One region of the Modicisalibacter sp. 'Wilcox' genome, then DNA from elsewhere that is predicted to be linked to it. Evidence: predicted binding sites of a transcription regulator. Region 1 holds the regulator's gene; each other region holds the start of a gene.
The links. Region 1 encodes sigma-54, which starts transcription at its own class of promoters, with help from an activator protein. Its sites were predicted from a motif close to TGGCACNNNNNTTGCTNT; they were not measured.

Region 2: the regulator sigma-54 is predicted to act here: its motif matches at 2,573-2,590, upstream of mobB (molybdopterin-guanine dinucleotide biosynthesis protein B).
Region 3: the regulator sigma-54 is predicted to act here: its motif matches at 3,808-3,825, upstream of glnA (glutamate--ammonia ligase).
Region 4: the regulator sigma-54 is predicted to act here: its motif matches at 4,436-4,453, upstream of hmpA (NO-inducible flavohemoprotein).

The regions. Positions count from the first base shown of each region.
Region 1 is NZ_WNXF01000012.1:43,490-50,388, forward strand. It holds gene G7A98_RS11835 (HAD hydrolase family protein) at 1-430, shown strand, start outside; gene lptC (LPS export ABC transporter periplasmic protein LptC) at 435-1,019, shown strand; gene lptA (lipopolysaccharide transport periplasmic protein LptA) at 1,019-1,534, shown strand; gene lptB (LPS export ABC transporter ATP-binding protein) at 1,557-2,282, shown strand; gene G7A98_RS11855 (RNA polymerase factor sigma-54) at 2,397-3,806, shown strand; gene raiA (ribosome-associated translation inhibitor RaiA) at 3,922-4,230, shown strand; gene ptsN (PTS IIA-like nitrogen regulatory protein PtsN) at 4,242-4,730, shown strand; gene rapZ (RNase adapter RapZ) at 4,777-5,667, shown strand; gene G7A98_RS11875 (HPr family phosphocarrier protein) at 5,654-5,923, shown strand; gene mgtE (magnesium transporter) at 6,020-6,899, shown strand, end outside.
Region 2 is NZ_WNXF01000016.1:2,831-9,729, reverse strand. It holds gene glp (gephyrin-like molybdotransferase Glp) at 1-643, shown strand, start outside; gene G7A98_RS13840 (bifunctional molybdopterin-guanine dinucleotide biosynthesis adaptor protein MobB/molybdopterin molybdotransferase MoeA) at 706-1,971, opposite strand; gene mobB (molybdopterin-guanine dinucleotide biosynthesis protein B) at 1,968-2,534, opposite strand; gene mobA (molybdenum cofactor guanylyltransferase MobA) at 2,662-3,261, opposite strand; gene G7A98_RS13825 (ATP-binding cassette domain-containing protein) at 3,307-3,996, opposite strand; gene G7A98_RS13820 (ABC transporter permease) at 4,161-4,868, opposite strand; gene G7A98_RS13815 (substrate-binding domain-containing protein) at 4,938-5,783, opposite strand; gene G7A98_RS13810 (sigma-54 dependent transcriptional regulator) at 6,166-6,899, shown strand, end outside.
Region 3 is NZ_WNXF01000002.1:47,463-54,361, reverse strand. It holds gene typA (translational GTPase TypA) at 1-928, opposite strand, end outside; gene G7A98_RS16575 (periplasmic heavy metal sensor) at 1,109-1,723, shown strand; gene G7A98_RS02180 (polysaccharide deacetylase family protein) at 1,734-2,723, opposite strand; gene G7A98_RS02175 (hypothetical protein) at 2,803-3,408, opposite strand; gene glnA (glutamate--ammonia ligase) at 3,921-5,330, shown strand; gene G7A98_RS02165 (DUF4124 domain-containing protein) at 5,466-6,062, shown strand; gene glnL (nitrogen regulation protein NR(II)) at 6,255-6,899, shown strand, end outside.
Region 4 is NZ_WNXF01000003.1:39,915-46,813, reverse strand. It holds gene radA (DNA repair protein RadA) at 1-1,103, opposite strand, end outside; gene G7A98_RS03570 (copper resistance protein NlpE N-terminal domain-containing protein) at 1,365-1,838, opposite strand; gene G7A98_RS03565 (alkene reductase) at 1,937-3,034, opposite strand; gene hmpA (NO-inducible flavohemoprotein) at 3,167-4,345, opposite strand; gene norR (nitric oxide reductase transcriptional regulator NorR) at 4,578-6,149, shown strand; gene G7A98_RS03550 (sensor domain-containing diguanylate cyclase) at 6,169-6,899, opposite strand, start outside.

The DNA of each region.
Region 1 (6,899 bases):
GATCAAGAGCTTCCACACCCAGGACGGCCAGGGCATCAAGCTGCTGCGCCAGGCGGGCATCGAGATCGCCCTGATCACCGGGCGCACCTCGTCCATGGTCAGCCGCCGCGCCGCCGCACTGGGCATCGAGCACGTCTATCAGGGCAACGACGCCAAGCTCGACCTGCTGCGCCAGCTGCTCGACAAGCTAGGGCTGAGCTGGGAGCAGGCAGCCTACTGTGGCGACGACCTGCCCGATCTGGCCCCCATCCAGCGCGCCGGTCTGGGCATCAGCGTGCCCAACGCCCCGGACTACATCCGCCGCCACGCCGACTGGGTCACCGCCCGCAGCGGCGGGCACGGCGCGGTCCGCGAGATCTGCGATGGCCTGCTCGAACTGCAGGGACACTGGGCGTCGGTACTCGACACCTACCTCCACGGCCAGGGCTGACGCCATGACCCTGTCGCGCCGACGCCTCTCCACCCTGCTGCTGGTCCTGCTCCTGGTGGGCCTGGGCGGCGTGCTGACGCTCATCGACCAGCGCGATGTAGGCCTGCCCGGTCCGGTGCCGACCGGCGAGACCGGCGAGCCGGACTACTATCTGGAAAATGCCCGCCTGACCCGCTTCGATGCCACGGGCCGGGCCTACCAGCACCTGACCACCCCGCGCCTGGCGCACACCCCGGACGATGACATCACTCGCCTGGAAACGCCCCGAGCCCGGCTGGACGACAAGCAGGGCCGCACCTGGCTTGCCACCGCCGACAAGGGTAGGCTGGAGGCCGGCGGCAACCCGCTGGTGCTCGTCGGCGACGCCAAGCTGCAGGCTCCGGAAGAAGGCTGGCAGGTGGAAAGCGACGTGCTCCACTACGATGCCGACACCTACCACGCCTGGAGCGACAGCCGTGCCACGCTGCGCCAGCACCGGCAGCACGCCAGCGGCGACCGGCTCGACGCCTGGATCGACACCGGCCGCATGCGCCTGAACGGCGACGTTCAGGGCTTTCATCCGCCGATCAGCCCACAGGGAGGAACCTGATGCGCCCCTATCTTGCCGGCCTCGGCCTGACCGCACTGGCATTGTTCGCCCCCGGCGTCTCGGCGCTGGAAAGCGATGCCCGGCAACCCATCAACGTGGCGGCGGATCGCCTGGATCTCGATGATCGTGCCGGCACCGCCGTCTACACCGGCGACGTCAACCTGACCCAGGGCAGCATGGTGCTCGAGGCCGAACGCGTCGAGATCGAACGCAACGACCAGGGCGAGGTGACCCAGGTCACCGCCACCGGCGACAAGCAGCGCGCCTACCTGGAGCAGCGCCCCGCTCCCAAGGAGCCCCTGGTGAAGGGCTGGGGCAACACCGTCGTCTACCATGCCGGCGAGCGCCGGGTCGAGCTGATCGGCAACGCCGAGCTTCACAAGGCCCGGGACACCTTCAACGGCGCCTACGTCGAGTACTACCTCGACAGCCGCAAGGTCCAGGCCCGCTCCAGCGCGCAGGGCAGCGATGGCCAGCGGGTGCGCATGACCCTGACACCCAAGTCGTCGCCGTGAACCCGCCGCTTCGAGGAATAGCATGAAGACCCTTGTCGCCCGCCATCTCGCCAAGAGCTACAAGAGCCGCCGTGTGGTCCAGGACATCAGCCTGACCATCGGCCAGGGCAGCATCGTCGGCCTGCTCGGCCCCAACGGAGCGGGCAAGACCACCTCGTTCTACATGATCGTCGGCCTGGTGCGTGCCGATGCCGGCGAGGTGGCGATCGACGACCTGGACCTGAGCCGTGCGCCCATGCACCAGCGTGCCCGCGCCGGCATCGGCTACCTGCCCCAGGAAGCCTCGATCTTCCGCAAGCTGTCGGTGGCCGACAACATCATGGCCATTCTCGAGACCCGCCGGGACCTCGACAGGGCGGGCCGCCGGGCGCAGCTCGAGCAGCTGCTCGAGGAGTTCCATATCGGCCACATCCGCGACAATCCGGGCATGAGCCTGTCCGGCGGCGAGCGGCGTCGCGTGGAAATCGCCCGCTCGCTGGCCACCGAGCCGGCCTTCATCCTGCTCGACGAACCCTTCGCCGGCGTCGACCCCATCTCGGTGGGCGAGATCAAGAGCATCATCCGCCAGCTGCGCGACCGCGGCATCGGCATCCTGATCACCGATCACAACGTCCGCGAGACCCTGGACATCTGCGACAAGGCCTACATCGTCGGCGACGGCCAGATCATCGCCGAAGGCGGCGCCGAGGCGATCCTGGCCAGTGAAAAGGTCCGCGAGGTCTACCTGGGCCACGAATTCCGGCTCTAGCCCGCAGGGCGCACCGCGCCCGCCACCTTGTGGCACACTTATTGCTTATTTACTTGCAAGGCAAGAGGGGCCGGGATACGGTATCCCCGAATCCGTCAGCGAAGTAGGCATGTCATGGCTATGAAACCCACGTTGCAGCTCAGGGTCGGCACGCAGCTGACCATGACGCCCCAGCTGCAGCAGGCCATCCAGTTGCTGCAGCTGTCGACGCTGGACCTCCGCCAGGAAATTCAGCAGGCGCTCGAGTCCAACCCCATGCTGGAGATGGAGGAGGAATTCGGCGAGACCGCGGTCAGCGAAGCGGCCGAGGACGACTGGAACCAGGACATCCCCGATGAACTGGCCGTCGACAGTGACTGGTCCGACACCTATCAGGACTTTGCTTCCGGCGGGCGCAGCGACGAGGGGCCGGACCTCGAGCGCAATGCCGCCGGCGAAAGCCTGCAGGATCACCTCGCCTGGCAGCTTGCCATGGCCGGCCTGGGAGAGCGCGAAATCCTCATCGCCGAGACCCTGATCGACGCGGTCGATGCCGACGGCTACCTGACCGATCCGGTCGACGCCCTCGTCGACGGCCTGCGTGCCCAGGGGCTCGCGGGCCTGCGCGCCCCCGAGGTGGAAGCGGTGCTGATGCGCCTGCAGCAGTTCGACCCTACCGGCGTGCTGGCCCGCGATCTGCGCGAATGCCTGCTGCTGCAGCTCGGCGTCCTGCCCGACGACACCCCTCTGCTGCCCCAGGCCCGACGGCTGGTCCGGCAGTTCCTCGAGGCACTGGCCGCCGACGACCGCAAGCTGCTCAAGCGCCGGCTGCGGCTCGACGACGCCCAGCTCGACAGCGTGATCGCGCTGATCCGCACCCTCGACCCGCGCCCCGGCCAGGCCTTCGACGCCTCCGGCAACGACTACGTGATCCCCGACCTGCTGGCGCGCCGCACCCGCGACGGCTGGCGCATCGAACTCAACCCCGAGGCGCTGCCCCGCCTGCGCATCCAGCCCGACTATGCCGCCCTGATCCGCCGCGCCGACAAGAGCGACGACAACACCTTCATGAAGCAGCACCTGCAGGAGGCACGCTGGCTGATCAAGAGCCTTTCCAGCCGCAACGACACCCTGCTCAAGGTGGGACGCGAGATCATGACCCGGCAGCTGGACTTCCTCGACCAGGGCGAGGAGGCCATGAAGCCCCTGATCCTGGCCGATATCGCCCAGGCGGTGGAGATGCACGAATCCACCATCTCCCGGGTGACCACCCAGAAGTTCATCCACACGCCGCGCGGTGTCTTCGAGCTCAAGTACTTCTTCTCGAGCCATGTCGGCGGCGAGGGCGACGCCCACTCCAGCACCGCCATCCGCGCCCGGCTCAAGAAGCTGATCGGCGAGGAGCCTCCGCGCAAGCCGCTCTCGGACAGCAAGCTGGTCGACCTGCTGGCCGCGGACGGCATCAAGGTGGCCCGCCGCACCGTCGCCAAGTACCGCGAGGCCATGGGTATCCCTTCCTCCAGCGAGCGCAAGCGACTAGCCTGAAAAGGCCCTCGGACACCAGCGTCGACGCATCTGCCTATCGGCGTCTCCCGGGGGTTTGCTAAGCTGCAAAAAGGGTTACAATCGAGCCACCACCCGCCGGAACAGGAGCGTGTCCATGCAAGCGAACATCACCGGCCATCACGTCGAACTGACGGATGCATTGCGTGACTACGTCAACGAGAAACTGACGCGTCTCGAGCGCCATTACGACAACATCACGACGGTTCAGGTGACCCTCTCGATCGAGAAGGAACGTCACCAGGCTGCCTGTACCCTCCACGCTGCCGGTGCCGACTTGCACGCCGAAGCCGAGAACGGCGACATGTACGCCGCCATCGACGCCCTCGCCGACAAGCTCGATCGCCAACTCGTCAAGCACAAGGAAAAGGCTCAGGCCCGCGCGCAAGGCGCCGGGGCTCGCTGACTCCGCCCATCATGACACTGGAAGCCATCCTGCCCCCCGAGCGCACGCTCTTCGCGGTGCCCGGGGGGAGCAAGAAGCGCGTGCTGGAATTCTTCAGCACCTTCATCGCGCAGAACACGCCGAGCCTGGACAGCCAGGAAGTCTTCAGCCGCCTGATCGGCCGCGAGCGGCTGGGCAGCACCGGGATCGGCAACGGCGTGGCGATTCCCCATGCGCGCAACCCACACTGCAAGGCACCGATCGCCGGCTTCCTCAAGCTGCAGGAACCCATCGACTTCGATGCCGTCGACGGCGAACCGGTCGACCTGATCTTCGTGCTGCTGGTGCCCGAGGAGGCGGACGACACCCACCTTGCCCTGCTGGGCCAGGTGGCCGGCATCATGAACGATGCCACCATCCGCGCCCGCCTGCGTCGCAGCGAGAGCCAGCGCGAACTCTACGAGATACTGCTCGAGGCCATCCGCCGCCAGGAAAACGCCCCCGGCGAGACACCCGGGTAGCCGGATCCGTGTCTCGCGTTTCACCGCCATCAGGAGAGCCGCCGCGATGCAGCTCGTGATCATCAGCGGTCGTTCCGGTTCCGGCAAGTCGATCGCGCTTCAGGCCCTCGAGGACCTGGGCTTCTATGCCATCGACAACCTGCCGGCCATGCTCCTCGACCCCCTGATCGACGAACTCCGTCAGGACGATGCCCGCCGCTCCAGCATCGCCGTGAGCATCGATGCCCGCAACGTGCCCACCGCCCTCGAGCGATTTCCCGGGCTGCTCGAGACCCTGCGCGCCCGCGGCCTCGACTGTCAGGTGGTCTACCTGACCTCCGAGGACAAGATCCTGCTCGAGCGCTACTCGGCCACGCGGCGCCGCCACCCGCTGACCCGGGACACCGAGATGACCCTGGCGGAAGCCGTCGAATCCGAGGAGCAGGCCCTGTCGGGCATCCGTGACCTCGCCGACCTCGTCATCGACACCTCCCAGCTGTCGGTGCACGAGCTGCGTGGACGCATCGCCGAACAGGTCGCCCATCACCGCAGCGGCCAGCTCACCCTGACCTTCGAGTCCTTCGGCTTCAAGCGCGGCGTACCACTCGATGCCGATATCGTCTTCGACGCCCGCTGCCTGCCCAACCCCTACTGGGACCCCCGGCTTCGCCAGTTCAACGGCCGCGACCCGGAGATCGTCGACTTTCTCGAGGGCTACCCCGACGTCATCGCCATGCAGGACGATGTCCACACCTGGCTCGATCGCTGGCTGCCGGCCTACCAGGCCAGCAATCGCAGCTACCTGACCGTGGCCATCGGCTGCACCGGTGGCCAGCATCGCTCGGTCTATCTCACCGAACGTCTCGCCGCGATATTCGCCGGGCGCTATCAGGTACGGCTGCGCCATCGGGAGCTGGGCATCAATACCGCCGTGGGGGCGACCCGTGCCGAGCCGTGAGCTGACCCTGACCAACAAGCGCGGCCTGCATGCCCGGGCCGCCACCAAGCTCGTCCAGTGCTGTCAGGGCTACGAGGCCCGGGTCACCGTCCACCACCAGACCCGCTGCGGCGACGCCGCCAACATCATGTCGCTGCTGATGCTCGCCGCCCCCTGCGGCACCTGCCTGACCATCGAGGCGGAAGGCCCCCAGGCCGAGGAGGCCCTGGACGCCCTCCAGTCGCTCTTCGAGGCGCGCTTCGACGAGGAGCAATGACTCGACGCCACCGGGGCGCCGGGGCTGCCGGCTTTTCTTAAGGCAGTGCTAAGATGGCGCCTGCCAGTGTCTACCCGGCCGAGGACGTCAGACCGCATGAGCCAGAATCCCGAACGCTTGCAGCCCCGCCTGGATCGACTCAACGAGGCGCTGGAAAGCGGCGCCCTCGACCAGGCCCGGCGCATGCTCAACCGCGGCCTGGCACCCGTCGATGTCGCTCATCTGCTGGAGTCCACCCCGCCGCGGGAACGCGAGGTGCTCTGGGAACTGGTCGAGTCCGAACTGCAGGGCGAGGTCCTGCAATACCTAAACGACGACCTCCAGACCCTGTTTCTTAACCGGATGAACGCCCAGCAGCTGGTCTCGGCTACCGAGGGGCTGGACGTCGACGACCTGGCCGACCTGCTGCAGCGGCTGCCCAACACCGTCACGCTCGAGGTGCTGGCCTCGATAGAGGCCCAGGAGCGCCAGCGTCTCGAGACGGTGCTCGCCTACCCGGAAGACACCGCCGGCGGGCTGATGAACACCGATGCGGTGACCATCCGCCCGGACATCACCCTCGATGTCGTGCTGCGCTACCTGCGCCGTCACGAGCGCCTGCCCGACACCACCGATGCCCTGCTGGTGGTCACCCGCGGCGACAAGCTGATCGGCAGCCTGCCGATCGAGCGCCTGCTGGTCTCGGACACCACCATGCTGGTTCGCGAATTGATGGATACCGAGAGCGTCAGCATTCCCGCCATGACCCCCGATGCCGAGGTCGCCAAGCTGTTCGAGAAGTTCGACCTGGTCTCGGCGCCGGTGGTCGGTACCGACGGCCACCTGCTGGGACGTATTACCATCGACGACGTGGTGGACGTGATCCGCGAGAACGCCGAGCACCAGGTGATGAGCATGGCCGGCCTGGACGAGGAGGAAGACACCTTCGCGCCCGCCTGGCGCACCAGCCGCCGGCGCGCGGTCTGGCTGGGCATCA
Region 2 (6,899 bases), on a different contig from region 1:
CGACCCCGGCCAGCCGCTCGGCCCCGGGCAGATCCACAACTCCAACCGGCCCATGCTCTCGCGGCTGCTGGAGCGCTTCGGCGCCGAGCTGGTGATGCGCGAGACCGTGCCCGACGACTTCGCCACGACGCGACGGATTCTCGGCGAGGCCGCCGAGCGTGCCGACGTCATCATCACCACCGGCGGCGTCAGCGTCGGCGAGGAGGATCATGTCCGGCACGCCCTGGAATCGCTGGGCCGGCTCGACCTCTGGCAACTGGCCATGCGCCCCGGCAAGCCGCTGGCGCTGGGACGCATCGGCCGGGCCCGCTTCGTCGGCCTGCCGGGCAATCCGGTATCGTGCTTCGTCGGCGCCTGGGTCTACCTGCGCCCGCTGATGGGTGCGCTGCTGGGCAGCCCGCGCATGGCCGAGCTGCCGCGCCTGTGGGCCCGCGCGGCCTTCACCACGCGCACCCAGGCCCGCCGCCACTACATGCGCGTCGCCCTCGACTTCACGCCGGAAGGCGTGCTCGCCCGGGCCTTCGCCGACCAGAACTCGGCGGTGCTGTCATCGTGCCTGGACGCCGATGCCTTGGCGGTGATTCCGGCGAACAGCACGCTCGAGGAAGGCGACACCGTCGAGTGTCTGTGGCTGACCCACTGACCCACTACCGGGCGTACCAGCCACAACGGTGAACGGCCTCCATCGCGAGGCCGTTCATTGTGTCAGGTCAGATCACCGAACGGCTGAATGGTCACCGGCTCGCCCGCCTCGACGGTGGCGCGGTCGTCGCCGATCTCGATCAGGCAGTTGGCCGCCACCATCGAGCTGAGAATGCCGGAGCCCTGACGGCCGGTGGTGCGCACCCACAGCCGTCCTGTCTCGTCGCTGCTGTAGACGCCACGGTGGAAGTCGACGCGCCCGTCACGGCTCTTCAGGGGTTCCGCGGCCAGCGCGGTCAGGCGCAGCGGCTGCCAGTCGCGCTCGCCCTGCATGCGACGCAGCATCGGCTGCACGAACTGCAAAAACGTCACCATCACCGCCACGGGATTGCCGGGCAGCCCGAAGAACGGCACCTCGCGCTCGCCGTCCCGGCGGATGCGCCCGAACGCCATCGGCCGCCCCGGACGCATGGCGATCCGCCACAGCCCCAGCTCGCCGATGGCCTCCAGCGCCGGCTTGACCCAGTCGGCCTGCCCCACCGAGACACCGCCGCTGGTCAGTACCATATCCGCATCGCGAGCCGCCGCCGCGAGCGCCTCGCGCATGCCGTCGAGCTCGTCGCGCAGGATGCCCAGGTCGATCACCTCGCAGCCCAGGCGCGTCAGCAGCCCGCGCAGCGAGAAGCGGTTGGTGTCGTAGATGCCCGCGGCGGGCAACGGCTCGCCCTGGGCGGTCACCTCGTCGCCGGTGGAGAACACCGCCACGCGCAGCGGCCGGAACAGCTCGACCTCGGCCAGCCCCAGCGAGGCCAGCAGGCCCAGATGCTGCGGGCGCAGCCGGGTGCCCGCAGTGAGCGCCGTCGCGCCCCGGGCGAGATCCTCGCCGGCCTGGCGCACGTTCTGACCGTGACGCACGCGCTCGGGCCGCTCGATCACCACCCGCGCGGCGGAATCGGCCGCGGCGAGCTGCTCGCTCATGATCACGGTGTCCGCCCCCGGCGGCAGCGGCGCGCCGGTGGTGATGCGCACCGCCTGCCCGGACGAGAGCGTCATCGCCGGCCGCGAGCCGGCCAGCACCTCGCCGACGATCGCCACCTCGCTCGCCGGGTGCCGCTCGTCCCAGGCCAGGGCGATGCCGTCCATGGCGGCGTTGGTGTTCTGCGGCACATCGACCGGCGAGATCACGTCCGCCGCCAGGATGCCGTCGACGGCCTCGCTCAGGGGCACGCGCCGGGCGGCGACCGGCGGCGGGGTCATCGCCGCCAGGGCGTCCAGGGTCTCGTCGACGCCGAGCATGCGCTGGCCCAGCTCAAAGCAGGATAGTGTCATGTCATCTCCCTCGGGCCGCGGCGCATCTCGGGCCAGCGCTGCGGCCATTGGCGCAGCCAGGCGACCAGCGCGTCGTGATCGTCCATCGCCAGGCGCTCGACCCCCGGCGGCAGGGCAATGTCATCCGGCGTGGCCACCGCCCGCACCCAGGGGTCGCGATCGGCCATCAGCGGCTTGTCCAGCGCCCGGCGATGCAGCTCCAGCTTGGGCAGCGGCCAGGCCTTGAAGCCCTCCACCAGGATCAGGTCCGGTGCCAGGGACAGTACATGGGGAATCAGCGCCGCCAGGTCCGCCTCCTCGCGCTCCGGGGTTTCCATCATCAGGGCAAAGCGCTGGCCCGAGGCCACCAGCATCGGCGTGGCCCCCGCCTGGCGCAGTCGGTGGCTGTCCTTGCCCGGCTGGTCGACGTCGAAGGCATGATGGGCGTGCTTGATGATGGCCACCTGCAGCCCCGCATCGGCCAGTCGCGGCAACAGCGCCTCGAGCAGCGTGGTCTTGCCGGTTCCGCTCCAGGCGGCAATGCCCAGCAGCGGGGTCTCCAGCGTGTCAAGCGACAAGGTCATCGGGTTCTCTCGATCGTCGGGAAAACTATCGCGTCTCGGAAGCAACAGGCATGCCGACGCTCGGCCCCGCCAGGGGCAACAGGTCGGCGTCGTTCCTCGTGATTTCGCCCGGTGCTGGCGGCCCGGGTCAAAACGACCCGTCCGCCCGCAGGCGCCGCTCCATGGCGTCGCGCTCGTCGGGCGAGTTGAGGTTGGCGAAGGCCTCGCGGCGATCGGCGAAGTCGACGTGACACCAGGGGTGACGCGCGTACCAGCGGTCGATCTTGCGCTCGCCGCCGGCCAGGGCCTCGCCGAGGTCGTCGCGCAGTGCGGTGTCGATCAGCGCCACCACCGGATGGGCGCGCTCGCCGTCATGGGCCACGGCGATGCGGCACTCGCCGATGCCCTCGCGCAGGCGGGCCACCAGATCCTCGGGCAATGCCGGCGAGTCGCAGGGCACGAACAGCGCCCAGGGGGTCTCCACCGCACACAGTGCGCTCCACATGCCCATCAGCGGGCCGTGGTAGCCGGCCTCGCGATCGCTGACGAGCGGGTAGCCCAGTTCGCGGTAGCGTTCCAGGCTGCGATTGGCATTGATCAGGACCCGATCGACCTGGGGCGAGAGCCGGTCCAGGACATGCGCGATCAGCGGCCGGCCGGCGAGCGGCTCCCAGCCCTTGTCGCGCCCGCCCATGCGGCGCCCTTCCCCGCCGGCCAGTATCACGGCGGTCACTTCACCCTCGCGCATGACCTTCACTCCCCCTTGAAGCAGTATCCCGGCATCATACCCGCCTCAGGAGTTCGCGCCGAGGGGCCAGGCTTCCGGAATATCGGCCCTCGTCCCGCCCACCTGCAGGCCGCCTCTCTCCAGGTGCCATTCGGCGTCGCAGTGCTCGGTCAGCACGCTCTGCTGATGGGCGCTGAGCACGATGGCGCAGCCCGTCTCGCGCAGCGACAGGATCAGTACCGTGATGTCGTCGATCGCCTGGCGGTCCAGGCTCGCGGTGGGCTCGTCGAGCAGCAGCACGCGGGGCGACAGCAGCCAGGCCCGCGCCAGCGCCAGACGCATGCGCTCACCGCCGGACAACGACCGGGCGTGCTGGCGAGCATGGTCGGCCAGCCCGCAGCGCGAAAGCATCGCCGCGATGCGCGAGCGCGCGTCGTCGCCGCGCCAACCCTGCCAGCGTGCCACATGGCGCAGATTGCCGGCCACGCTGGTATCGAACAGGTAGGGTTGCTGGTGCAGGTAGAGCAGATCGCCGAAGCGCGGCGGCGCCGCTGGCGCGCCATCGTCCAGCGCCCAGCGGATGGTGCCGCGGCGCGGCGTGTCCAGCCCGGCCAGCAGGCGCAGCAACGTCGTCTTGCCGCTGCCGTTGTCGCCGCGCAGATGCACCAGCGAACGCCCGTCCCAGCGCAGGTGCGGGATCTCCCACAGGGGCGGCCGACGACCGAAGCCATGGGCCAGCCGGCTTACCTCGAGCATGATCGGTTCCTCGGCGATTCATAGAGGGTGTTTACAAACGTCACGAGCGACGGCCAGACAAGGCGAAATCAACCGAAACAGCGCAGTTTATGAGTCGATAAATGAGCATTTTAAGGTTAATTTCAACGCCGTATGGCCTAGCGCAGTAATTTGTAAGCGCCCTCTCAGGCACTCACCATCTGCTGCCCCCTTCCACGCATCACCCCCAGCAGCACATTGAGCAGCAGTGCCAGCAGCAGCAGCACCATGCCCAGCGCGATGCCCTGGGCGAACTCGCCCTTGAGGGTTTCCAGCGCGATCGCCGTGGTGATGGTGCGGGTGAAGTGCTCGATGTTGCCGCCGATCATCACCGCGCTGCCGACCTCGGCGATGATGCGTCCGAAGGCGGCCAGCACCGCCGCGATGACGCCGAAGCGCGCCTCGCGGATCAGCATGGCGAAGGCCTGCAACCGTCCCGCGCCCAGCTGGCGGGCGGTTTCCCAGGCGCGCTGGTCGATGCTCTGCAGCGAGCTGTGCAGCATGGCGATCAGGATCGGCGTCGCCAGGATGATCTGGCCGACGACCATGGCTCGCTGGGTGAAGAGCAGCTGCCACTCGCCCAGCGGGCCGCTGCGCGACAGCAGCATGAAAAGCACCAGCCCCACGACCACCGTGGGCACCGCCATGAAGGTGTTCACCAGCGAGATCGCCAGCCAGCGCCCCGGAAAGGCGACGCGCGCCAGCACCAGTGCGACCAGCAACGCCGGCGGCAGCGCCACCAGGATCGCCGTCAGCGAGACGCGAAATGACACGCCGATGATCTCCCACAGCGCCGGGTCGAAGGAGACCAGCAGGTGCAGCGCCTTCCCCATCGTGGCCATGAGTTCATTCATCGACGCGTCCTCGTGGGCTCAATAATCGGGCCCGCCCCCATGCGGAGGCGGGTGGGAGGGAGAAACATCTCAGTTGGCGCCGACCGCCTTGGACGGGTCCACCGTCTCGCCGGCGCTGGCGTGGAACAGCACCTTGCCCTTGAGGCGGAAGGCGTCGATCAGGGTCTGCCCCTCGTCGGAGATCAGCCACTGCGCCAGGGTCCGTGCACCCTCGGTATTGAGGTTCTTGTAGCGTTCGGGATTGACCAGAATCACCTGGTAGGGGTTGAACAGCTTGGTGTCGCCCTCGACCAGAATGGAGAGATCCAGGTTATCCTTCATGGCCAGCCAGGTGCCGCGGTCGGTGAGCGTGTAGCCCTGCAGCTCGCTGGTCATCTTGAGCACGGCGCCCATGCCCTGGCCGGCGGCCTTGTAGTTCGAGAAGTCGGGAGACACGCCCGCCGCCTTCCACAGGTGGTTTTCCTTCTTGTTGGTGCCGGAATCGTCGCCGCGGGACACGAAGGTCGCGTTCTTGTCGGCCAGCGTGGCCAGCGCCTTGACGGCATCATCGCCGCCCTTGATGCCGGCCGGGTCGTCGCTCGGGCCCACGATGACGAAGTCGTTGTACATCACGCCGTGGGGCTCGACGCCGTAGCCGGCATCGACGAAGGCCTTCTCCGCCGCGGGGGCGTGGGTGAGCACCAGGTCGACGTCGCCGTCCCGACCCAGGCGCAGCGCCTTGCCGGTGCCCACAGGGATGACCTGGATCTGGTAGGGATGATCCTGTTCGAACTTGGGCAACAGGTAGTCGAGCAGGCCGGAGTTGTAGGTGCTGGTGGTGGTCGCCAGGCGAATGATCTCGGCCGCCTGGGCCCCGGTCGCCAGCATGGCGGTGACGGCCGCGATGGCGAGCAGTGAAAGCCGACGTTTCAGCATGGGATCTCCTCGTGTCGTGTCGGATTGCGATGTGCTCGCTTCCTCCAGCAATTTCTATGCCCGACTGCGGCATCAAGTCCCCGACACCGGGCTGTCGCGATCATGTCAGCGAGAGGCGCCGGGGACAGGCCGGAGAGGGGGTCCTCGGCCCAGGGAGGGCCGAGGTAGCGCCCAGGGACGGGTTTACAGCGCCCCCTCGAAGGCCTGTCGCCGGGACAGCCTCGAGCGATCCCGCCGACAACGATCACGCGAGCCCCTGCTTCCGGACAATTGCCGGATTCCATCCCGGCTTTTACCATGAAAATAATCCGGTCGCTCACTAGATGTAACAAATTGACCCAATATCGGGACACTTTGTCCCGAGACGCAGAGAACGCCGTACATGACCGCATCCACCGAACTGCCGACCGCGTCCGTCCTCATCGTCGACGACGAACCCGGCATGCGCAGCTATCTGTCCAAGGCGCTGGCCTCGCGCTTCGCGCTGATCGAGACCGCCGACTCGCTGAGCGCGGCGGAAGCCCTGCGCCAGCGGCTGCACTTCGATCTGCTGCTGGTCGACATCCGCCTGCCCGACCGCTCGGGGGTCGACTGGCACGAGGCGCTGGGCCCCGAACGGCGCAGCGACGTCATCTTCATGACCGCCTATGCCGACCTCGACATGGCGGTGAAGGCCCTGCGCGCCGGCGCCAGCGACTTCATCATCAAGCCCTTCCGCCTCGAACAGCTGCAGAGCGCCGTCGACCGCTGCCTCGCCCAGCGCCGCCTGGCACGGGAAAATTTCGTCCTGCAGCGCGAGTCACGGCGCCTGCGTCACGCCGACGAGAGCATGATCGGCGACAGCCAGGCCATGGCGCAGGTGCGCGCACTCATCGAGCGGGTCGCGCCGACCCCCTCGGCGGTACTGATCCACGGCGAGTCGGGCACCGGCAAGGAACTGGTGGCCCGCGACCTGCACCGCTTCTCGGGTCGCTTCGGCGCCTTCGTGCCGCTCAACTGCGGGGCCGTCGCCGGCGACCTGCTGGAATCCGAGCTCTTCGGCCACGTCAAGGGCGCCTTCACCGGCGCGGTCAAGACCCGCGACGGCCTGTTCACCTACGCCGACGGCGGCACCCT
Region 3 (6,899 bases), on a different contig from region 1:
GTTCGTCGACGGTCAGCGGCGGCAGTGCCTCGACGGCGTTCGGGTCGCACAGCGTGTCGGAGATCGCCAGATCCTCGATGCCGGTGATGCAGATGATGTCGCCGGCTTCCGCCTGCTCGGTCTGCACCCGCTCGAGGCCCATGTGGGTCATCACCTGGCCGATCTTGCCACGGCGGCTCTTGCCCTCCTTGGTGAGCACCGTGACCTGCTGGTTGGGGCTGACGCTGCCGCGCTTGATGCGACCCAGGCCGATGACGCCGACGTAGCTCGAGTAGTCGAGCGCCGAGATCTGCATCTGGAAGGGGCCGTCGAGCTCGACCTTGGGCGGCTCGACGATGTCGATGATCGACTGGAACATCGGCGTCATGTCGTCGGCGAGGGCGTCCGGCTCGGGGCCAGCGATGCCGTTGAGCGCCGAGCAGTAGATGATCGGGAAGTCGAGCTGCTCGTCGGAGGCGCCGAGGTTGTCGAACAGGTCGAAGATCTGGTCGATCACCCAGTCGGGGCGAGCGCCGGGGCGGTCGATCTTGTTGACCACCACGATCGGCTTCAAGCCCTGGTCGAAGGCCTTCTGGGTGACGAAGCGGGTCTGCGGCATCGGGCCATCGACGGCGTCGACCAGCAGCAGCACCGAGTCGACCATCGACATCACGCGCTCCACCTCGCCGCCGAAGTCGGCGTGTCCCGGGGTGTCGACGATGTTGATGTGATAGACCTGGTCGTCGGGTGCCTGCCAGCGGATCGCCGTGTTCTTGGCCAGGATGGTGATGCCGCGTTCCTTTTCCTGGTCGTTGGAGTCCATGATGCGCTCCTGCCCCTCGGCCTTGCGGTCCAGGGTGCCGGACTGCTGGAGGAGCTTGTCGACCAGGGTGGTCTTGCCGTGGTCGACGTGAGCGATGATGGCTATGTTGCGAAGTTTCTCGATCACGACGGGATCCTGCAGGGAAAATAGGGGGCGCATTATAGTGGCTAGCCCCCGGCTACTGCCACCATTCGCCACGGCTTTCGACCACTTTGTCGCTGTCTTGACCCTCGTCAAGCCGTCGGGGCGGCCTTGTTTCTAGTCTGGAGAGGCACGGTTTCGAGACGACTCGCGAGGAGGTAGACGATGAAGGCATGGCTCTTGGGTGGCTTGCTGGCCGCATCGCTGGGCCTGGGTTCCGGCCTGGCGCTGGCTCACGGCAACGAGGACGGCCGGTTCGGTCATGGCGGCTATGGACCGGGCATGATGGGCGGCTACGGTGCCGGCATGGGCCCCGGGATGATGGGTGGCTACGGTGCCGGCATGGGGCCCGGCATGATGGGCGGCTACGGCGCCGGCATGGGCCCCGGCATGATGGGCGGCTATGGTCCCGGGATGATGGGCGGCTACGGCCCGGGCATGGGCCCCGGCATGATGGACGACGATGGCGATGACGCCGGCGGCTGGTATGGCCGCGGCATGGCGGGCGACCCGGCATGGCTGCAGGGGCCGCAGCGCGAGAAGCTGCGCCAGCTCCAGCGCGACTTCTACAAGGAACAGCAGCCGTTGATGGAACAGATGATGCAGCAGCGGCTGCGACTGCGTGAGCTGTCTCTGGACGACAAGGCGGACCCGGAACAGGCCGGCAAGGTCTATGCGGAGATCTTCCGCCTGCGGCGCCAGATGCAGGAGAACGCCCGTCAGCTGCACGAACAGCTCTACCAGATGATGGAGCAGGGCCAGCAGGACAAGTCGCCGTGAGTGTTCGGGCTCACAACTGTCCGAGCAGGTAGTCGAAGAGCCGGCCGGGGCTCTGCGCCAGCGGCTGGGTCAGCGGGATGCGGGGCAGGGCGAGCGGGTCGCTGCGCGGCGACAGCCAGCCGCCCTGCCCGGCCAGCGCCATGCTGACGCCGCACTGGCTGACCAGCCGCCGCAGGCGCGGCGAGGGCTGCCGGTCGGGGTAGGCGAAGACCGGCAGCGGCTCGCGGCATAACTGGGCGAGTTCCTTGCGCGCGCGCTTCACCTGGCCGCGGACGGCGTCATCGTCGAGGGGTTCCAGGTCGTTCAGGCCCACCCCGCGCCAGCCGAAGCGCACCAGGCCCTCGTGCTCCAGCCGACGGATGCTGAAGGGGTCGAGGTTGTGGGGCGCATGGCCCAGCTCGCCGTGCAGGTAGTCGGCCACCGCGGCGAGACGGCGCGGGTCCTGTCGCTCGAGCTGCGTCAGGTAGCGGGCCAGGGCGCGGCTGTAGGCAGTGTCGGGGGACGCGGGCGGCAGCGGCGGCAGCGGCAGGCCGGCGTCGGCCAGGGTGTCGTGGATGTGCCGGGCGCCGTGGCCTTCCCACAGGCCTTCGCCGATGGTCAGACGCCAGCAGCCCCGCGGATGGCGCAACCAGCCGGTGCTCAGGAACACGCTGGCGGGAATGGCGTAGTGCGCGAGCAGCGGCATGGCCACCTCGAGCGTGCTGCGCCAGCCGGCATCGAAGGTCAGGGCGATGCGCGCCTGCGGGTCATGATGGGGTTGCAGCGCGGTGCCCAGGCAGACCAGCCGGGCGATGTCGCTCAGGTTGATCAGCAGCCGCTCCAGGCTCTCTCGCCCCAGGCACCAGGGGGCACGATGCGGTAGCCGGGCCTCGGCATCGCTGGGCAGCACCCGGGGCAGCACGAGAATCGCACTGCGCCCCCACAGCGGTTCCGCCTGGCTGCGCCGCCAGTGACCGCGCAGGCGACAGGTCAGTTCCTGCGCCATATCCAGCCCGTTCATGGCCTTTTCCTCCCCGCGCGTCCGTCGCGCGCCACCTCCGTGTCTCGTCAGTCTATCGCACGGCAGGCGACGGTGCGGTTCACCCCGCCGCCGGCTGGCCGTCATCCGCCCGTCGTTGCAGCACGCTGGCGTGACAGGCGCGCAGGCGGGCCAGCAGATCGCGCTCGGCCGTGCCTTCCCGCTCCGGGTCGAAGCCGCCGACCCGTTCGAACCAGCTGTGGCGCATCGCCAGCAGCCGGATGCGTCCGCCGCCGGGCAGGCGCGACAGCCAGTGCATGGCGCGCCAGCCGTCGCTGACCAGGGCGACCACGTCCCACTGCGACGCGCCCAGCGCCTGGTCGACCAGGACCAGCCAGCCCGGCGGCGGGTCAGTCGCCGGGTCGAGAAACAGCAGGACGTCGGCCTGGCTGCGGTTGGCGGCGATGTTGAGGCGCTGGCCGCGGGGCAGGTCGGGCAGCAACAGCAGCCGGGCGCCATGGGTGTCGGCCAGCCGCTCGACCCGGCTGCGGGGCTTGTCGAGCAGCAGCCAGATCTCGTGGCGGGCGGGCGTCTGGTCGAAGTCTCGCGCGAGGCCGGCCAGGCAGCGCCCCAGCCGCGCGTAGCCGCGCCGGGCGTCGAGGATGACACTGTAGGAATGCATGATGGCGCCCCAGTGACGGTGCTGGCCGGGTTGCCGGGTTGCCATGTTGCCAGCCGCCCGCAGCACGGTGCCCGTGGCGCTCGGTCTCGGTGTCTCCAGCGTGCCCTGCCGTCCCGCGCGTTGTTTGTAATAAAGCGTAGCCAGTGGTTTCAGAAAGTATCAATGTGGCAGCCTGCTGATTTTGCACGCCTTCGTGGCTGATTTTTCCCTGTGCGCATGGCTGAGAAGACCCATCGGGGCGAGATGGTCGGGCCGCCGTGAGCGCATGCACCATTATGGTGCTTTAGCGGGGGCGTATGATCGTTCATGGTGCACGAGTGTGGCAAAAACGGGTGCATGCCATTCCGGTCTCGGCATTTGTGATCGCTTCTCGCCTCGGCAGGGGCGCGGTTTGTCGCAGAATTTCAAGGGGTTGGAGAGGGCTGGCCGGGGAGTGCGCCATCTTGGCACGGTGTCTGCATTTCATTTTTCAGAACGGCACGTCATGGGCAATCCTGATGCGGCGTGCTACAACGACGCTGGACACGCAAGCCATCGGCTCATTTGTGGAGGACATCATGTCTGAGAAGACACTCGCCCTGATCGAAGAACACGACGTCAAGTGGGTGGACCTGCGCTTCACCGACACCAAGGGCAAGGAGCAGCACGTCACGATTCCGGCCGGTGCCGTCGATGAAGAGTTCTTCGAGAACGGCCAGATGTTCGATGGCTCCTCCATCGAAGGCTGGAAGGGCATCAACGAGTCCGACATGATCCTGCGCCCGGAAGACGGTTCCGGCTTCCTCGATCCGTTCACCGAGGACGCCACCCTGGTGCTGCGCTGCGACATCATCGAGCCGGCCACCATGCAGGGCTACGAGCGCGATCCGCGTTCCATCGCCAAGCGCGCCGAGGCCTATCTGCAGTCCACCGGCCTGGGCGATACCGCCTTCTTCGGCCCGGAGCCGGAGTTCTTCATCTTCGACGAAGTGCACTGGAAGACCGATCTCCAGGGCGCGATGTACAAGATCACCTCCGAGGAAGGCGCCTGGGCCACCGATTCCACCAACGTGGAAGGCGGCAACCTGGGCCACCGCCCGCGGGTCAAGGGCGGCTACTTCCCGGTCCCGCCGGTGGACAGCTTCCACGACATCCGCAGCGCGATGTGCAACACCCTGGAGGCGATCGGCCAGTCGGTGGAGGTTCATCACCACGAGGTGTCCAACGCCGGCCAGAACGAGATCGGCGTGAAGTTCAACACCCTGGTCAAGAAGGCCGACGAGGTCCAGGAGCTCAAGTACGTGGTCCACAACGTGGCCCATGCCTACGGCAAGACCGCGACCTTCATGCCCAAGCCCATCGTCGGCGACAACGGCTCCGGCATGCACGTCCACCAGTCCTTTTGGAAGGACGGCAGCAACCAGTTCGCCGGTGACGAGTACGCCGGCCTGTCCGAGATGGCGCTGTACTACATCGGTGGCATCATCAAGCACGCACGGGCCCTGAACGCCTTCACCAACGCCTCCACCAACTCCTACAAGCGTCTGGTGCCGGGCTTCGAGGCGCCGGTCATGCTCGCCTACAGCGCGCGCAACCGCTCCGCGTCCATCCGTATCCCGTACACCGCCAGCCCCAAGGGCAAGCGCGTCGAGGCTCGCTTCCCCGACCCGACCGCCAACCCCTACCTGGCCTTCGCGGCGATGCTGATGGCGGGCATCGACGGCATCAAGAACAAGATCCATCCCGGCGACGCGATGGACAAGAACCTCTACGACCTGCCGCCGGAAGAGGGCAAGAAGGTGCCGACCGTGGCCAACAGCCTCGACCAGGCCCTGGAAGCCCTGGACAACGACCGGGCCTTCCTCACCGAAGGCGGCGTGTTCACCGACGACATGATCGATGCCTACATCGAGCTCAAGGAAGAAGACGTCCAGCGCCTGCGCATGGCGACGCACCCGGTGGAGTTCGACCTCTACTACAGCTGCTGATCCCGCGTCCCCGTCCGGCGCACTCGCGCGCCGGACGTGCCGCGACACGGAGCCCGCCAACCGGCGGGCTCTTTTTTTGCGTTACACTCGGACGGAACACGCGGCCGTGTCGCCACGCCATGGAGGAGGGCTCCCATGAACCGCTGCCTGTCGGCCATGCTGCCGGCCGTCTGCCTGGTTTTCAGCACCGTGCCGGGCGTCGCCTCGGCGGCCAGCGTCTATCGCACCACCGATGCCCAGGGCAACGTGGTCTTCACCGACCGGCCGGTGGAGCAGGGCGAGCGCGTCGAGCTGGAGCCGCTGAGCGTGCTGCCGTCCGCCCCCGTGCGCGAACCCGCGGCGCGTGACACCGGGCGCGACACGGCACGGCCACCGGCGGGTGCCGACACGCCGTTCATGCCCTACACCACCTTTCGCATCGCGCAGCCCGAGGATGGCGAGACGCTGCCCACCGGCGCCGCCGGCAATGTCCAGGTGGCGCTGGCCATCGAGCCCGCCCTGCGCCCGGATCACAAGGTGCGCCTGCTCGTCGACGGCCGGGTCAGCCAGTCGGCGCTGCACGCCCGGGTGTTCATGGTCACGGGGCTGGTGCGCGGCGAGCACACCCTGCAGGCGGAGCTGCTCGACGCCCGGGGGCAGGTGCGCCATCGCAGTGCACCGGTGACCCTCTACGTGCAGCGTGCCAGCGTCCACCTGCCCGCCAACCCCAACAATCCCGCCCGCTCGCCCTGAACGGCGGGTCGCTGCTTCTCCCGCTCGACACGCCGGTGTCGCCACCCCGGCGCAGCGCTGCACGCACAAATGCACCATAATGGTGCGTGAAAGGGCGCGCCACCGGCGTCCATCCCGCTGGCTGTCGGGCTGCCCGGCATGGCGCGCTTCTTGCAGTGCTTGTCGTGAGATGTCCCGACGGGGAGAGCGCCCATGTATCAACGCCTGCTGGAGAACCTGACCACCGCGGTCGTCTACCTGGACGATGCGCTGCGCGTGCGCTGGCTGAATCCCGCCGCCGAGGCGCTGCTGGCGGTCAGCGAGAGCCGGGTCCGGGGCACGCGCCTGGACTGCCTGGAGGGCGACGGCGGCGCCATCGCGGCGGTGCTGACCAAGGCGCTGGCGGCGCAGCACCCCTTCACCCAGCGCGAGGCCGTGCTGCTGCCCGCCGGCGGCGAGCCGGTCACGGTGGACTTCACGGCCACGCCGCTGTCGGACAATGAGCTGCTGCTCGAGATCGAGCCTCGCGACCGGCTGATGCGCATCTCCCGGGAGGAGGCGCTGATCACCCGTCAGGAGACCATCAAGGTGCTCTCGCGCGGGCTGGCTCACGAGATCAAGAATCCGCTGGGCGGCATCCGCGGCGCCGCCCAGCTGCTCGAGCGCGACCTGCCGGACCCGCAGCTGGCCGAGTTCACCCGGGTGATCGTCGAGGAGGCCGACCGCCTGCGCGACCTGGTCGACCGCATGCTCGGCCCCAATCGCCTCGTTGGCCACGAGCCGCTCAACATCCACAAGGTACTCGAGCGGGTGCGGGCACTGCTCGAGGCCGAGCATCCGCGGGTCGACTACGCGCGC
Region 4 (6,899 bases), on a different contig from region 1:
CCGCCGACCACGTTGAGGAAGACGTCCTGATCGCCGGTGAACAGCCCGCCGTGGCGGTGCAGCACGGCCAGCAGCATGGCCAGCCGGTTGGGATCGAGCCCCACCGCGACACGGCGCGGATTGCCCAGCGCCGACTCGTCGAGCAGCGCCTGCACCTCGACCAGGATCGGCCGGGTGCCCTCCCAGACCACCATCACCAGGCTGCCGGCGGCCTGCTCCTCGCCCCGCGAGAGGAAGATCGCGCTGGGATTCTTGACCTCCTTGAGGCCCTGCTCGAGCATCGCGAACACACCCAGCTCATTGACCGCGCCGAAGCGGTTCTTCTGGCCGCGCAGGGTGCGAAAGCGCGAGTCGCTGCCGCCCTCGAGCAGCAGCGAGGCGTCGATCATGTGCTCGAGCACCTTGGGGCCGGCCAGCGAGCCGTCCTTGGTGACATGGCCCACCAGCAGCAGCACGGTGCTCGACTGCTTGGCGAAGCGCGTCAGCGCCGCCGCCGACTCGCGCACCTGGGCCACGCCGCCCGGCGCCGAGGAAATGTCCTCGAGGTGCATGGTCTGGATCGAGTCGATGATCAGCACGTCGGGCCGTTCGCGCTCGGCGACGCCGAGAATCGTCTCGATGCTGGTCTCGGCGAGCATCTTCAGCCCCTGGGTGGGCAGCTGAAGACGGTGGGCGCGCATCGCCACCTGCGACAGCGACTCCTCGCCGGTGACGTAGAGTACGCTGCGCTGCTGGGCCAACTTGCAGGCGGTCTGCAGCAGCAGGGTCGACTTGCCGGCGCCGGGGTGACCGCCCAGCAGCACCGCCGAGCCGGGCACCAGTCCGCCGCCCAGAACCCGGTCGAACTCGCCGAAGGTGGACGAGAAGCGCGGCACCTCGCTGAGATCGACGCTGCCCAGGTCGACCACCTCGCGGGACAGCGCCCCGGCATAGCCGCCGCGGCCGGACGCCCCGGCGGGACTCGCCGCCGCCCCCGGGCGCGCGGGCGCCAGGCGCACCTCGCTGAGCGTGTTCCACTCGCGGCAGCTCGAGCACTGCCCCTGCCACTTGGTGTATTCGGCACCGCACTCGGTGCACACGAAGGCGCTCTTCGCTCTGGCCATGACGACTCTTGATCAGCGGAATGGGCGGGAAACGGGCACGCAACGACAGGGGCGGCCCGCAGGCCGCCCCGTCATGCGCTACCAACCGGGTCTGAAACTCTTTTCACAATTCATCAGGCGGGAGTGGGCTTTCCCGGCTGCAAGGCTTCGCGAGGGCGCTGTAAACCCATCCTTGGGCGCTACCTTTGCCATCCATGGCAAAGGACCCTCGTTCCGCCTTGCCCCCGGCGCCCATCTCCGAAGGAAACTGGGAAAAGGGTGTTACTGACCGGTCTGGCTGCCCTGGCGCGTCAACCGCAGCGCCTCGCCGTTCTGGAAGCGGCGCTTCTGCGGGTCGATCAACTCCAGGGTGTCGGGGTTGAGCTTGAGGAAGTAGTAGACCTGCCCCTCGCCGTCCGGCGTCAGCTCGTAGACGGTGGCCTCGGGGTCGCTGTCGGTGCCGCTGAGCACGTCCCACTGCCCTTCGTAATGCTCGGTGGGCGGATTCTGCGGGTGCTCGCGATAGCTGGCATCCAGCTGGAAGGTGCGCTCGGCATCGCTGGCCTGCTCGTCACCCTTGAGCGCGACCGTGATGTCGATGCCCGCGCAGTTGCGGCACGGCAGCGTCCCCTCGTAGACGGCCGCCTGATCGGCTGTGGCCGGCGCGCCCGGCGCCGTGCCCTGCTGGGTACCGGTGGCACACCCCGCCAGCAGCGCCAGCATCGCGGAACCGGCCAGCAACGTCCTGATCTGCATGTGAGTCCTCCTAACCTGTGAGCGTGAGCCGCCGTGGCGACATCCTGCCCACAGGATAGCGGCAAGCCACGCGGCTGGACAGCCCCGTGGCCCCCGGGTCAGTCGAGCGTCGGGTAGTCGGTGTAGCCTTCGGCGCCGCCGCCGTAGAAGGTCGACGGGTCCGGCTCGTTGAGCGGCGCCTGACGGCGGAAGCGCTCGACGAGGTCGGGGTTGGCGATGTAGGGCCGGCCGAAGGCGGCCGCGTCCCCCAGACCGTCGGTGATCAGCGCCTCGGCCCGCTCGGCGGTGTAGTGGCCGCAGTAGATCAGCACGCCGTGGAAGCGCTCGCGCAGGTCGCGCCGGAAGGCATCGGTCAGCTGCGGGCCTTCGCCGGTCCAATCCGGCTCGTTGATGTGCAGATAGGCGATGCCGCGCCGCGAGAGCTGCTCGGCCAGATAGTGCATCATCGCTTCCGGCTCATCGTCGGACAGGCCGAAGATCTCGATGAACGGCGACAGGCGGATGCCCACCCGGTCGGCGCCCATCACCTCGCTGACCGCATCGACCACCTCGAGCACCAGCCGGGCACGATTGACCACGCTGCCGCCGTAGCGGTCGCTGCGCCGATTGGCGCCGGTGGCCAGGAACTGCTGCAGCAGGTAGGCGTTGGCGGCATGCACCTCGACCATGTCGAAGCCGGCGCGCTTGGCCCGCTTCGCGGCCTGGCGGTAATCGTCGATGAGCGCCGGGATCTCGTCGAGTTCCAGCGCCCGCGGCGTGCTCACCGGATAGCGTCCGGCGCTGCCGTCGGGGAACTCGGCGAAGCACTCGGCCCCTTCGCCGCGCAGGGCGCTCGGCGCCACCGGCTGCCGCCCCTCGGGCTGGACGATCTCGTGGGACACCCGGCCCACGTGCCAGAGCTGCAGCGCCATGCGCCCGCCGGCGTCGTGCACGGCCTTGACCACCTTGCGCCAGCCCGCCTCCTGGGCATCGGTGTAGATCCCCGGGGTATAGACGTAGCCCCGCGCGGTGGGCGAGATATTAGTGGCTTCGCTGATGATCAGTCCGGCGTCGGCGCGCTGGGCGTAGTACTCGGCCTGCAGGTCGCCGGGGATGCTGTCCGGGGTGCGGGCACGGGTCAGCGGCGCCATGATTACCCGGTTGGGCAGGGTCAGGCGGCCGACATCCAGGGGGGAAAGCAGTGTCTCGTGCGCCATGGTCTCTCCTTGGCCAGTCTCGTCATGAGTGGTGGAGGGAACATGGCGCTCGTTAGAGCCCTAATCAATGGCCGGCCATCATAGTTTTTTCCTATCCCGTGATCGGGTGGCACCATGAGGCCGGCCGGCGCCTTATGCCGCCAGCGGCTGGGTCGGGCCGAAGGTCTCGAAGCGACGCTTCGCCTCGGGCACGTCCAGCGCGGCCAGTTCGGCGTTGACGTGGCTCATGAAGCCCTGCGGACCGACGATGTAGCACAGGGTCTGCGGCCCCGGCAGGTAGCGGGCCAGCAGCGCGCGGTCGACGAAGCCGGCGTGATCCGGGGCGTCGTTCTCGCGCGGTGCCTCATAGAGGGTGACGGCCTTGAACTGCTGCGGATAGCGCGCCTCGAGGGCGGCCACTTCATCGGCGAAGGCATGCACGCTGCCGTCGCGGGCGGCGTGCAGGTAGGTGACCTGACGACCCTGCGCCAGCGCCTCATGGGCCAGCGACAGCATCGGGGTCTGGCCCACGCCGCCGCTGATCAGCATCACCGGCTCGGCCCCGGTTTCCAGCGTCAGGTCGCCCGACGGCGGCAGCAGCTCGAGCCGGGCGCCCTCGCTCATGGCCGCGTGGAAGTGCTGGCTGACCCGGCCACCCGGCTCGCGCTTGATCGACAGCCGGTAGGTCTTGCCGTTGGGCGGCGCGGACAGGCTGTAGTGGCGGTACACCGGCTCACCGTCGATGGTCAGCTTGACGCCGATGAACTGTCCCGGGCGGAAGTCGGCCACCTGGCCGCCATCCTCGGGCGCCAGCACGAAGGAGCGAATCTCGGCGCTCTCGTCGCGGGTCTCGGCCACGCGGAAGGCGCGGGCCCCCTGCCAGCCGCCGGGGCGCGAGGCGAACTCCTGATAGGCTTCCGCTTCCAGCTCGATCAGCAGGCCGGCCAGCTCCTCGTAGACGCCCTGCCAGGCGGCGGCGATCTCGGGCGTGACGGCATCACCCAGCACCTCGCCGATCGCGGCCATCAGGCACTCGCCGACGATCGGATACTGATCGGGGCGGATGCCCAGCGAAATGTGCTTGCCGACGACCAGCGACAGGGACGCCTTGGCCTGTTCACGATCGCCACGCAGCTGCACATAGCGCAGCACCGAGCCGGCCAGGGCCCGCGGCTGGCCGCCGCTAGCCTGGTGGGCGGCGTTGAACAGTGCCTTGACCTCCGGATAGCGCTCGAACATCAGCGGATAGAAGCGCGCGGTGATCGCCTCGAGGTTTTCGGCGACGACGGGGGCGGTGGCGGCAACCAGCTCTTCCTGTTGCGGGGTCAGCATGCGTGAAACTCCTGAACTGAGTGATGACGCCCTACCCTTCGCAAGGCACGTGCCAGCCCCCAGGCCCCGCGACAGCCTGCCGCAGTCTGCCTTGCAGGCCGCGTGCCAACGGCGCTGGCACGAGGTGATGGGCCGGGCGTCCGGCCTCCTGGGCCCCGCGCCCTTCGCACCACTGTACAAATGACAGACTTTTTGCTGTCATTCCGACAGAAACACCGCAAGGAGTGTCAGAATGACACGCTTCTATCAGGCGCTGCGGGCGCTGCTGACCCGGCTGGCCGACGGCGCTCCACCCGAGACCCTGCCCGACGGCTGGTCGGACCTGCTCGGCACCCTGGTGGGCGACTACCCGGCCGATGCCAGCACCCTGATGGTCGCCACCGATACGGGGCTACAGCCGGTGGCGGTGCTGGGCCTGCCCGCCGATGTGCGCGGCCGCCACTTCGTACTCGCCGACCATCCGCGCCTGGCCGCCATCGCCAGCCACGACGCGGTGTGCCGCTTCCCGCCCGACAGCCCCCTGCCCGACCCCTTCGACGGCCTGCTCGACGAAGCGCTGAGCACGGTGCACGACTGCCTGGGCGTGGCGCTGCGCGACGGCGAGCGGTTGCTCGGGGTGCTGACGCTGGATGCCCTCGAGGCCGGACGGCTCGAGACGCTCGACGACGAGGAGCTGCTGGCCAAGGCGCATCTGCTGGCTACCTGCCTGCGCCTGGCCAGCCAACTCAACCAGACCCGCTCGCGGCTCAGCGAGGCCCTCGACCAGGAGCGCCAGCCGCAGCCGGCCATGCACTGGAACAGCCCGGCCATGCGACGCCTCGACGAGACCATCGATCTGGTGGCGCCCACCGACATGTGCGTGCTGCTGCAGGGCGAGACGGGGGTCGGCAAGGAGCGCGTGGTACGCACCCTGCACGCCCGCTCGAACCGCCACCAGGGCCCGCTGGTCCAGGTCAACTGCGCCAGCCTGCCGGAGTCGCTGATCGAGAGCGAGCTGTTCGGCCACCGGCGCGGCGCCTTTTCCGGGGCGATTCAGGACCATCGCGGCCACTTCGCCATGGCCGACGGCGGCACGCTGATGCTCGACGAGATCGGGGAACTGCCGCTGGCCCTGCAGCCCAAGTTGCTGCGCGCCCTGCAGGAGGGCGAGATCCAGCCGCTGGGCAGCGAGCGCGTGCAGCGCGTGGATGTGCGGGTGATTGCCGTGACCAACCGCGACCTGGCCGCGGAGGCCGCCGCCGGGCGCTTTCGCGAGGACCTCTACCACCGGCTCAGCGCCTTCCCCCTCCAGGTGCCGCCGCTGCGCGAGCGCCGCGAGGATCTGCCGCTGCTGGCCGGTCACTTCCTCGCCGACAACCGGGTGCGCCTGGGCATCGGCAACCTGCGCCTGTCGGCCGACGCCGAGGCGGCACTGGCAGCCTGGCACTGGCCCGGCAACGTCCGTGAGCTGGAACACACCCTGGGGCGTGCCGCGCTGCGGGCACTGGGCGACAGCCTGGGCGAGGCCGGCGGCCGGGACCCCGACACCCGGCGTCAGGCCGTGGTGCGCATCACCCGCGCGCATCTCGACCTGCCCGACACGGCGGCACCGGCACCGGCCGCGCCAACAGCCGCCGAGCGGGTGCCGGCCGGCACGACCGACAGGCCCGACGAGCCACTGCGCCCGGCCACCGAGCGCTTCCAGCGGCGCTACATCGCCGCGGCCCTCGACGCCCACGACGGCAACTGGTCGGCCACCGCCCGCGCACTGGGTGTGGACGGCGGCAACCTGCACCGCCTGGCCCGGCGCCTGGGGCTCAAGTAATCCTTCTCTCCCTCGGGGGTCAGGCCCCCGGGCGTGCCGCCTCGTTGACGCGATCGGCCTGGCTCACCACGCGATTACGCCCCTGGCGCTTGGCCCGGTACATGGCCCGGTCGGCACGGGCGACCAGCGACTTGCGATCATCCCCCGGCCGCCACGCCGCCACCCCCAGGCTGACGGTCACGTGCTCCGGGTAGCCGTCGATCTCGAGCCCGGCGATCAGCGCCCGCAGCCGTTCCGCCAGCCGGCAGGCCTCGCCCAGCGAGGTGCTCGAGGCCACGATCACGAACTCCTCGCCGCCCCAGCGCCCCAGGTAGTCGCAGCCGCGCAGGGCGCCGCTGACGGCCTCGGTGAGCGCGATCAACACCCGGTCGCCCGCCTCGTGCCCGTGGACATCGTTGACCTGCTTGAAGTGATCGACATCGAACAGCAGCAGCGCGCAATCGCGGGCATAGCGCTGTGCGGCACTCAGCTCGGCGTCGATGGTCTGCTCGATGCGGTAGCGGTTGTAGGCGCCGGTCAGCGGATCGCGCAGCGCCAGCCGCTCGAGCCGCCGGTTGGCCTCGGCCAGGGCGGCCTTCTCCTGGCGCAGCTCACGGTTGAGGCCGGCGATCTCGTGGGCCGAGGCGACGATCGCCAGCACCTCAGCCAGGTCCATGGCGGCCAGCCGCTCGATGCGTTCCCAGACATCGCTGCTGTCCAGCACCGCCCGCTGCCAGGCGGCCAGCGCGGCATGCATGGCCGGGTAGGCCG